One region of the Exiguobacterium sp. s36 genome, then DNA from elsewhere that is predicted to be linked to it. Evidence: riboswitches for the same ligand, from Rfam matches in the RefSeq annotation. Region 1 holds a riboswitch; each other region holds the start of a gene.
What was found. Region 1 has a riboswitch for S-adenosylmethionine ahead of metK (methionine adenosyltransferase). Riboswitches for the same ligand answer to the same signal wherever they lie in the genome.
Positions count from the first base shown of each region.

Region 2: linked by a shared signal. The riboswitch ahead of KNP95_RS13880 (MetQ/NlpA family ABC transporter substrate-binding protein) and the one ahead of metK (methionine adenosyltransferase) in region 1 are both predicted to bind S-adenosylmethionine.
Region 3: linked by a shared signal. The riboswitch ahead of msrA (peptide-methionine (S)-S-oxide reductase MsrA) and the one ahead of metK (methionine adenosyltransferase) in region 1 are both predicted to bind S-adenosylmethionine.

Region 1 covers NZ_JACSLW010000001.1:373,325-376,600, reverse strand. Annotated here, with positions in the region: gene pckA (phosphoenolpyruvate carboxykinase (ATP)) at 1-848, opposite strand, end outside; SAM riboswitch class I at 1,164-1,283, shown strand; gene metK (methionine adenosyltransferase) at 1,416-2,624, shown strand; gene KNP95_RS01900 (hypothetical protein) at 2,664-3,161, opposite strand.
Region 2 covers NZ_JACSLW010000008.1:50,631-53,906, forward strand. Annotated here, with positions in the region: gene KNP95_RS13870 (aminotransferase class I/II-fold pyridoxal phosphate-dependent enzyme) at 1-492, shown strand, start outside; gene KNP95_RS13875 (iron-containing alcohol dehydrogenase family protein) at 489-1,505, shown strand; SAM riboswitch class I at 1,546-1,650, shown strand; gene KNP95_RS13880 (MetQ/NlpA family ABC transporter substrate-binding protein) at 1,723-2,544, shown strand; gene KNP95_RS13885 (methionine ABC transporter ATP-binding protein) at 2,554-3,276, shown strand, end outside.
Region 3 covers NZ_JACSLW010000008.1:1,451-4,726, forward strand. Annotated here, with positions in the region: gene KNP95_RS13610 (GRP family sugar transporter) at 1-806, shown strand, start outside; gene msrA (peptide-methionine (S)-S-oxide reductase MsrA) at 836-1,348, opposite strand; SAM riboswitch class I at 1,413-1,514, opposite strand; gene KNP95_RS13620 (hypothetical protein) at 1,559-1,720, opposite strand; gene KNP95_RS13625 (amidase family protein) at 1,832-3,235, shown strand.

The sequences.
Region 1 (3,276 bases):
TCGTAGATTTCCGGCTCGTTCTCGCGCGACAAATTGATCGTCTTCGCGTAGCAACCGCCCTCGATATTGAAGACGCCGTCGGGTGACCAACCGTGCTCGTCATCCCCAATCAAATGGCGTTCCGGGTCGGCCGACAGTGTCGTCTTCCCAGTTCCCGATAGACCGAAGAAAAGGGCCGTCTCGCCGGCGTCCGATACGTTCGCCGAGCAGTGCATCGATAACACATGTTGTTCCGGCAACAGGAAGTTCATGACCGAGAAAATCGATTTTTTAATCTCGCCGCCGTATTCTGTTCCCCCGATCAGAATGGTCCGCTTGGCGAATGAGACGAGAATGAACGTTTCGGAGTTCGTCCCGTCGATGATTGGGTCGGCCTTATAACTAGGTGCATAGATGACCGTGAAGGGCTCGAAGGCACCTTTCGTCGGCCATTCACGCAAGAACAACTGTTTGGCGAACAAATTGTGCCACGCGTATTCCGTGATGGCACGGACCGGGAGCGTATAGTGCTCGTCTGCCCCCGCAGACGCCTCGAGATAATAGAGCTTGTCTTTCGTTTCGAGGTGCGTCAACACTTTGTCGAGTAGCGCGGTGAACTTCTCTTCCGCGATCGGTTGGTTGACTGGACCCCAGTCTACTAAATGATTGCTGACTTCATCTTGCACGACGAATTTGTCTTTCGGTGACCGTCCTGTGAATTTCCCAGTACTGACCGATAAAGCCCCGTCTTTCGTCAGTACGCCCTCACCGTTGCGAATGGCTTCTTCCACCAGTTCTGGAACCGTCAAGTTCCGCATCATGTCGGCACCTTTAATTAATTCTTCGATTTTCAGGAGCGTTGTCGCCATCCTGAATCCCACCTTTCCCCTAAATAGATGTGGATGAAATCCGCATACTTCCGCGTTTAATCAGTATGACGTTTTTATTATATGTGACATACTAATCAAAAACAAGCATTTTTTACCCTTTAAAGTAAGCGCTTTCTTACATTGTCATTCTAACATATTCTGTATCAGGTCATAGTACAAAAACCAAAACGGACAAAAAAATGTTTGATATTTCACAAACATAACTATTTGACCGTTTGTGAAAAGTTTGACGAATTCGGTCGATACGCTTGACAGAACGGGGTGTCATTTATATGATGGTCTTCGTAACGGATACTCTTATTCTGAGCGGTGGAGGGAACAAGGCCCTACGAAGCCCAGCAACCGTCCGAGTTTTCATTGTTATTCGGAAAAGGTGCTATCCTGAAGCGAAGCGTAAGCTTCGAACGATAAGAGGGTAAGGAAGAACGATTCAACCTTTCCCATTTGAACATGGCGAGAGGTTTTTTTCATTACCGTCCCAAAGCAACGCGTAAGGGGAACGAGTACCGTCCACACATCACCCTTTATTATAGGAGGTTTTTCGAAATGGCAAACTTGAACCGTCGACTTTTCACTTCGGAGTCCGTCACGGAAGGACATCCGGATAAAATTTGTGACCAAATCTCAGATGCGATTTTGGATGCAATTTTAGCTGAAGATCCAAACGCCCGCGTTGCGGCTGAGACGTCTGTCACAACAGGTCTCGTGCTCGTAGCAGGTGAAATCACAACATCAACTTACGTGGATATCCCGAAAGTTGTTCGTGAAACTGTTCGTGAGATCGGCTACACACGTGCGAAATATGGTTTCGATGCAGAGACTTGTGCTGTCCTCACATCGATCGATGAGCAATCGGTAGACATCGCGCAAGGTGTTGACCAAGCGCTCGAAGCTCGTGAAGGACAAATGACTGAAGAAGAAATCGATGCAATCGGTGCTGGTGACCAAGGTCTCATGTTCGGTTACGCAACAAAAGAGACGCCGGAACTCATGCCGCTCCCGATTTCACTCGCTCACAAATTGTCACGTCGTTTGGCAGAAGTTCGTAAGAACGGCACGCTCGCTTACCTTCGCCCAGACGGTAAGACACAAGTGACAGTCGAATACGACGAAGCGAACAACCCAGTTCGCATCGACACAATCGTCATCTCGACACAACACGCGGAAGACATCACGCTCGAGCAAATCCAAGCTGATTTGAAAGAGCACGTCATCGATGCAGTCATCCCGGCTGAACTCATCGACGCGGACACGAAATACTTCATCAACCCGACTGGCCGCTTCGTAATCGGTGGACCACAAGGGGATGCAGGTCTCACAGGACGCAAAATCATCGTCGATACGTACGGTGGATACGCTCGTCACGGCGGCGGCGCGTTCTCAGGTAAAGATCCTACCAAAGTTGACCGTTCAGCAGCGTATGCAGCTCGTTACGTGGCGAAAAACCTCGTTGCAGCGGGACTTGCTGACAAAGCAGAAGTTCAACTTGCTTACGCAATCGGTGTTGCTCACCCGGTATCGATCGCGGTTGATACGTTCGGCACAGGCAAATTGAGCGAGACTGAGCTCGTCGAACTCATTCGTGAGAACTTCGACCTCCGTCCGGCCGGCATCATCAAGATGCTCGACCTTCGTCGCCCAATCTACAAGCAGACAGCAGCTTACGGCCACTTCGGTCGTACAGACGTTGAACTCCCATGGGAGCAAACGGACAAAGCGGCAGTGCTCGAAGAAGGCGCGAAACGTTTCGCATAAGCATAGAAAAACGACCTTTCACTCGAAAGGTCGTTTTTTTTAGGCTTGCGGCTTGTCTTCAGTTGTTGAGTTCTCTTTGCCAAGTGCCGTATCTTTCGCTTCGACGACTTTCTCGCCAATCGATTGTAAATCCGATTTCGCTTCTTGTGCCGTCCCGACGACTTTGTTCACGTCTTGTTTGACCGTGTCGACTTCACCGGCGACTTTTTCATAGACGTTTTGCACGTCGGTCGCGACGTCTTGAATGACCTCGGTCGCTGCTTTCACTTGACCGATGACTTGTGACGCCGTTCCGGCCGGGTCTTGTTTGACCGTGTCGACGAGACCGCCGACCGATGACTTCGCGCTCGAGAACGATTGTTTCGTGTTCTCACGGTTTGACGTGCTAAGTAAGGCGAGTAGGCCGCCGACGAGGGCGCCGAGGAGCATCCCGGTCACGACTGTGATTTTTGGGCCTCCTGTGTTCGTCTGTTCAAACTGACGGTTCGGATGATTGGCTTGCTCGACTTGTGGATCGTGTTGTAGTTTCGGTTCCATGGTAACACTCCTTTTTATAAGTTGGCATTGATACTCTTATACCCGACACAAAATGGAAAATAACGTCTTCCTTCATTTCGACATCAAAAAGTAATGAACGGGCAGGATATTTTTT
Region 2 (3,276 bases), on a different contig from region 1:
GGGATCGAGGTATATACGATGTCGAAAGCGTTCAACATGTCCGGTTGGCGCGTCGCCTTTGCCGTCGGGAACGCGGACATTATCGAGGCGATCAACACGTATCAGGACCACGTCCACGTCAGCGTGTTCTCGGCCATCCAGGCGGCGGCTGTCGCTGCGCTCGAGGCGCCCCGTACCATTCGCGATGACTTGGCACGACTGTACGAGGCACGGCGTGATCGCCTGATCGACGGGTTGAACCGGGCCGGCTGGGCCGTCGAACCGCCGGAAGGCTCGTTCTTCGTCTGGGCGAAAGTGCCTGAGGGTGATGCCAAGTCGTTCTCGCGGAAACTGCTGCATGAAGCCGGTGTCGCCGTCACCCCGGGCTACTTCTTCGGCTCGGAAGGGAACGGCTACGTCCGCTTCGGTCTCGTCTCACCGGAACCGAAGATCGATGAGGCCGTCGAACGGATCGAGCGGTTGTTCGCCGCCTACGAGGAGGTGCGCGCATGATTCGTCAGGCCGTTCTTGAATATGATCACGCCGATGACGCGCTCGAACGTCTCGATGACTTGATTGCCGGTCGCCGGGCCCACGTCCTGCACGGTCAGAACGGCTATGGCGTCGTGCGCGCCGTCTATCCTGACATCGTCGACTATCCGGCGATAGCGTTCGGCGGGGAGTGCACGGACGCCGAAGTCGAACGGCTCAAACCGCTTGACGCCGATGTGTTGATCGCCATCGGGGGTGGCAAACTCGTCGACACGGCCAAACTTGTCGCCTATCAACAGAGCGTCCCGCTGATCGTCATCCCGACGCTTGCCTCGAACTGTGCCGCGTTCACGCCGCTCAGCGTCGTCTATCAGGAGGATGGGAGCTACGACCGTTATGACCTGTTTCGCGTCGTCATCGAGCGGGTCATCGTCGACTCGCGCGTCATGAGACGCTCCCCATACGAGTACTTCCGGGCCGGTGTCATCGACACGGTCGCGAAGTTTTACGAGGCACGCTATTTGAGCGGGGACAGCTCGATTGATGCCGGCGTCAACACCGGGCTCGCCTTGGCCGAACAGTGTGGACGACTCGTCGAACTCGACTTGAGCGAACATGCCTTCAAGTCATATAGCGACGACGTGCGCTTCGCAATCGATCATGTGCTCGCGATCGGCGGTGCCGTCGGAGGATTTGGTGACGCCGGGACACGGGTCGCCGTGGGGCATGCGGTCCATAACGCCTTGAGCCGATTCGACTCGACGCACGCCTTCTTGCATGGGGACAAGGTCGGCTTCGGCCTGATCGTCCAAGAGCGGTTGCGGGGCTCGGCCGATGCGCCGTACTTAGAGGCTTGGTTGAAGCGATTCGGTGCCCCGACGACGCTCGAGACGCTCGGTGTCAGACCGGGTGACATCCCAGTTCTCGTCGACTCCGTTATGACGGAGACCGAGCTGCAACAGTTGCCTGCCCCGCTCGACAAAGATTTTTTGAAAATAATTTTTGAAAATTTACAATTATCTATTTACAATTAAACCAATTAAAAGTAAGATGATAACAACTTAATAGACCGATTGCTTATCAAGAGTGGTGGAGGGACTGGCCCTGTGAAACCCGGCAACCAGATCGTAATGATCATGGTGCTAATTCCAACAGACGAAATCGTCTGGGAGATGAGCGTGTCCGACTTTGACTTGTCGTGCCCGCCACTCTGAATGAGTAGCGGGCTTTCATTTTGGAGGAGGAACATACATGAACATCAAACAGAAAACAGTACTCGCAGGAACATCACTACTCGCCGCCATCGCGCTCTCAGCATGCGGACAATCAGACGCGAGTGAGGCGCTCAGCACGGAGTCGCTCACGATCGGCGTCACGGGCGGGCCGCACCAACAGATCGCCGAGAAAGTGAAAGAACTCGCGGCCGAAGACGGCCTCGAACTCGATATCAAAGTGTTCAACGACTATAATACGCCGAACACGGCGCTCGCCGAGGGTAGCCTCGACGTGAACAGTTATCAGACGCTCTCATTCCTAGAACTGCAAAAGTCCGATAAAGGCTATAAAATCGACGACGTGTTCAAGACCGTCGCTTTCCCGATGGGTCTCTACTCAGAGAAATTGACCGACATCGAGGACTTGAAAGAAGGTGACAAGGTCGCCGTCCCGAACGACCCGGCGAACGAGCTACGCGCGCTCCGTCTCTATGAGACAGCGGGACTCATCACGCTCAAAGAAGGATTGACAGACAAGGCGACAAAACGTGACATCGCCGAGAACCCGCTCAACCTTGAATTCATCGAACTCGAGGCGTCGCAGCTCCCGACCCAGCTCCCGGAAGTCGCACTCGCTGCCATCAACACGAACTTCGCGATGGGTGCCGGCCTGTCGATCAACGAGGACGCCTTGTTCCATGAAGACACGGTCGACAACCCGTATCCGAACTACGTCGTCGTCCGTACCGACAACAAGGATGATGAAGTCGTCGCGACACTCAAATCGTACTACCACTCGGACGAAGTTCGGACGTTCATCGAAGAGACGTTCAACGGCTCAATCGTCCCGGCGTTTTAAGGAGGATCTATGATCGCACTTAAAGAAATCACAAAGACGTTCACTGTGAATAAAGGTGCCGTCACCGCACTCGACGATGTCTCGTTAACGATTGAGAAAGGCGAAATCTTCGGTATCATCGGCCGAAGCGGTGCCGGGAAGAGCACGCTCATCCGCATGATCAATCTACTCGAACGACCGACGTCGGGTCAGGTCGAGATCGAGGGACAGGACATCACGAAGCTCGACAAGCGCGGCCTCTCGAAGTTGCGTCATCGAATCGGGATGATTTTCCAACATTACAACCTGCTGAAGACGGCGACCGTCGAAGAGAACGTCGCCATCCCGCTCCGTCTTGAAGGACTTGATAAACAGACAATCCGGAATCGTGTCGACAAATACCTCGACATCGTCGGATTGACCGACCATCGGACACATTATCCTGAACAACTTTCAGGAGGGCAAAAACAACGTGTCGCCATCGCCCGCGCCCTCGCACATGAGCCGGACATCCTGCTCAGCGACGAGGCGACGAGCGCGCTCGATCCGGAGACGACCGAGTCGATTCTCGACCTTTTGCTCGATATCAACCGCGAGCTTGGACTGACGATCTTCCTGATTACCCACGAGATGGAAGTCATCGAGCGCATCTGTGACCGGGTCGCGGTCATCGAGGCAGGACAGATCATCGAGGAAGGGGACGTGCTCGACGTGTTCTCGGACCCGCAACATGCGACGACGCGCAAGTTCTTG
Region 3 (3,276 bases), on a different contig from region 1:
TCGTCTCGAAAGTCGGCGGCAAGCCGATTCAACAGTTAATCGGGACGACGATTGGGGCGATGGTGATGGCGGTCATCATCGCACTCGTCTTCAATCCGGAGTTCACGACGCTCGCAATCGTGACCGGCTTCATCTCTGGTGTGTTCTGGGCACTCGGGCAATATTTACAGTTCCAGTCGTTCCAAATTTTAAGTGTATCGAAAGCGATGCCGATCAGCACTGGGATGCAACTCGTCGGGACGTCGTTGTTCGGGGTCATCGTGCTCGGCGATTGGAAGACGACGACCGAGTTGTGGCTCGGCTTTTCTGCGCTCGTGTTGATTATCATCGGGGCGGCACTGACGTCATACCAACAACAAAAAGATGGCGATAGCAGCGGCGCCTTGAAGAAAGGTTTGCTCGTCCTGCTCGTGTCGAGTATCGGTTATGTGACGTATGCCGTCCTGACGAACTATTTCGAGGTCGACGGCATCACGGCCATCTTGCCGCAATCGGTCGGGATGTTCATCGCGGCGCTATTGTTCAGCCTGCGTGAGAAAGATGTGAAGAAGTTCGACCCGAAGACGTTCAAAAACATTTTGGCCGGTCTCGCTTGGGGGATCGGGAACTTCGGGCTGTTCGTGTCAAGCGGTGAGGTCGGCATCGCGACGTCGTTCGCCTTGTCCCAATTGAACGTCGTCGTGGCGACGCTCGGCGGGATTTATCTATTGAAAGAAGAGAAGACGACGAAAGAACGGGTCTTCGTCTTTATGGGAATCGGGCTCATCGTCGTGGCCGGATTCATGCTCGGGATTGCCAAGAGCTAAAAAGACGGGTCAGACGACCCGTCTTTTGTTTACCAGGCTTGCTCGATGAATGCGTCGCGCCCAGATTTCTTCCGGTCCTCTTTATAGTGGGCCGGATTTTTTTTATGGAAGTCTTGATGATATTCCTCGGCCGGATAGAACGTGTCGGCCGGTAGAATCTTCGTGACAATCGGCTGTTTGAAGCGTCCGCTCGCCGCGAGCGCGTCGCGACTCTGTTCTGCTTTCACGCGTTGGTCTTCCGTATGATAGAAGATGGCCGGCGCATATTGGCTACCGCGGTCTTGGAACTGGCCGCCGTCATCGGTCGGATCGGTCTGAATCCAATACAGTTCGAGCAGTCGCTCATAAGCGAATAGCGTCGGGTCGAACGTGATCTCGACGACCTCATAGTGTCCCGTCGTCCCTGTTTTCACTTGTTCATACGTCGGGTCATCGACGTGACCTCCCGTATAACCGGATACGATTGACTCGATGCCAGGTTGTTCCTCGAACGGCGTCACCATGCACCAAAAACAGCCGCCTGCGAATGTTGCTTTTTCCATTAGTAATTCCCCCTCGATCAATTTCCAAAAAAAAAGCGCTCATGTCATCGACATGAGCGCTCTGTCATATCGGCCAAGGCAAACTGCCTTGCTGGAAGTAGCACCTTGCCGAAGCAGGTTGCTGTGAAGTCATAGAGCCAGGTCTCTCGTTCACTCGAGATATCGATATGTAGTTGGTGAGAGCATCATACCATCAGATTTGAAGCGGCGTCAACGGTTTGGTTTGCGTCGAAGTTGGACCAAGGTGGTGCCGAGAATCAAGATGACGAGGACGATGGAGAGCGGTAGCGTATACGGAGCGTCCCCGGCATATAGCTGTAAGAAGAACAAGGCAAAGACGGACAATAAGACGAGTACGTACGAACGGTTCATAGTAACCTCCCTTTTCTTTCAGTGTACCAAGTTACATATTCGTTGGCGAACGAAAACAGGAAATCATGTGGCGATAGCGAATACCATCGAGTGACCAAAGGAGGAATCTATATGACTGAACCAAACACATGTTTCGAACTCGATATAGAGACCGCCCATCGCGGATATAAAGAAGGAACGTTCACGGCACGTGACGTGACGGCCTATTATTTGACTCGAATCGCCAAGTTGAACGATAAGCTGAGAGCGGTCATTCAAGTGAACCCGGACGCCTTGTTCGAGGCCGAGGCGGCCGACCGGGCGTTTCGACGAGGTGAGCGATTACCGTTGCTCGGCATCCCGGTGCTGATCAAAGACAATGTTGAGACGGCGGGATTGATGAAGACGACGGCCGGGGCCGTCGCCCTCGCGCATCACTTCGCCGGCCGGGACGCCCATCTCGTCCAAAGCTTGCGCGCGAGCGGGGCCATCATCCTCGGGAAAGCGAACTTGTCCGAATGGGCCAACTTTTTGACCGAGGGCATGCCGAACGGCTGGAGTGGGGTCGGTGGCCAGACGCTCAATCCATATGGGGACAAGCTCGATGTCGGAGGGTCGAGTTCAGGTTCGGCGTCAGCGGTCGCGGCCAACTTGACGTTGCTTGCCGTCGGCAGCGAGACGAGCGGCTCGATTATTCACCCGAGCGTCCATAACGGAATCGTTGGCATCAAACCGACCGTCGGGTTGATTAGCCGCAGCGGCATCATCCCGATCTCCCGGTCGCAAGACACGGCCGGCCCGATGGCACGGACACTCCGGGATGCGGTGCTCGCCCTTGAGGCGATGGTTGGGGAAGATCCAGCTGACCCAGCGACGACGCATCTTCCGGCCGGTCCGCCTTACCGGACTTGTCTTGATGAGCGGCAAGCAGTCGGGATGCGTGTCGGTGTCGTCAAGACCGATCTGTCGGAAGAAGAGCAGGTGCTCTACGACGAAGCGATCGCATTGCTGAAACAGAGCGGCATCGAGATCGTCACCGTCGAACTGCCGACGAAAGCAGGGCTCGACCAAGGGGATATCCTGTACCATGAGTTCAAGCTCGGAATCGAGGCGTATCTCGCCTCGACGACGCTCCCGTATGAGACGTTGTCGGATTTGATTAACTGGAACAACAGTCATCCGGAGACGATTCCGCATGGACAGAAGACGTTCGAGAAAGCGAACGAACAATCGGGCCGCTTGATTGAGGACGCCTATTTGACGCGCCGCCTCGACGACGTCTATCACGCCAAGACAGACGGCATCGACCGATTGTTGGCCGAGCAGGAACTTCATGCGCTCGTCTTGCCGCATGACCACAATTATGACATGGCGGCGAAAGCCGGCCATCCGACCGTCACGATCCCGTATCGCTTGAAGGCGAGCGGGGCCCCGTTCGGTCTATCGTTCACCGGGACGAGCTATGCCGAACGCGACTTGATTCGTCTCGCCTATGCGTTCGAGCGTCACGTGACACGTCCCGTCCCACCGTTATAAGAACGTTGCACAGGTCGTCCACGTCCGCTACAATGGTACGT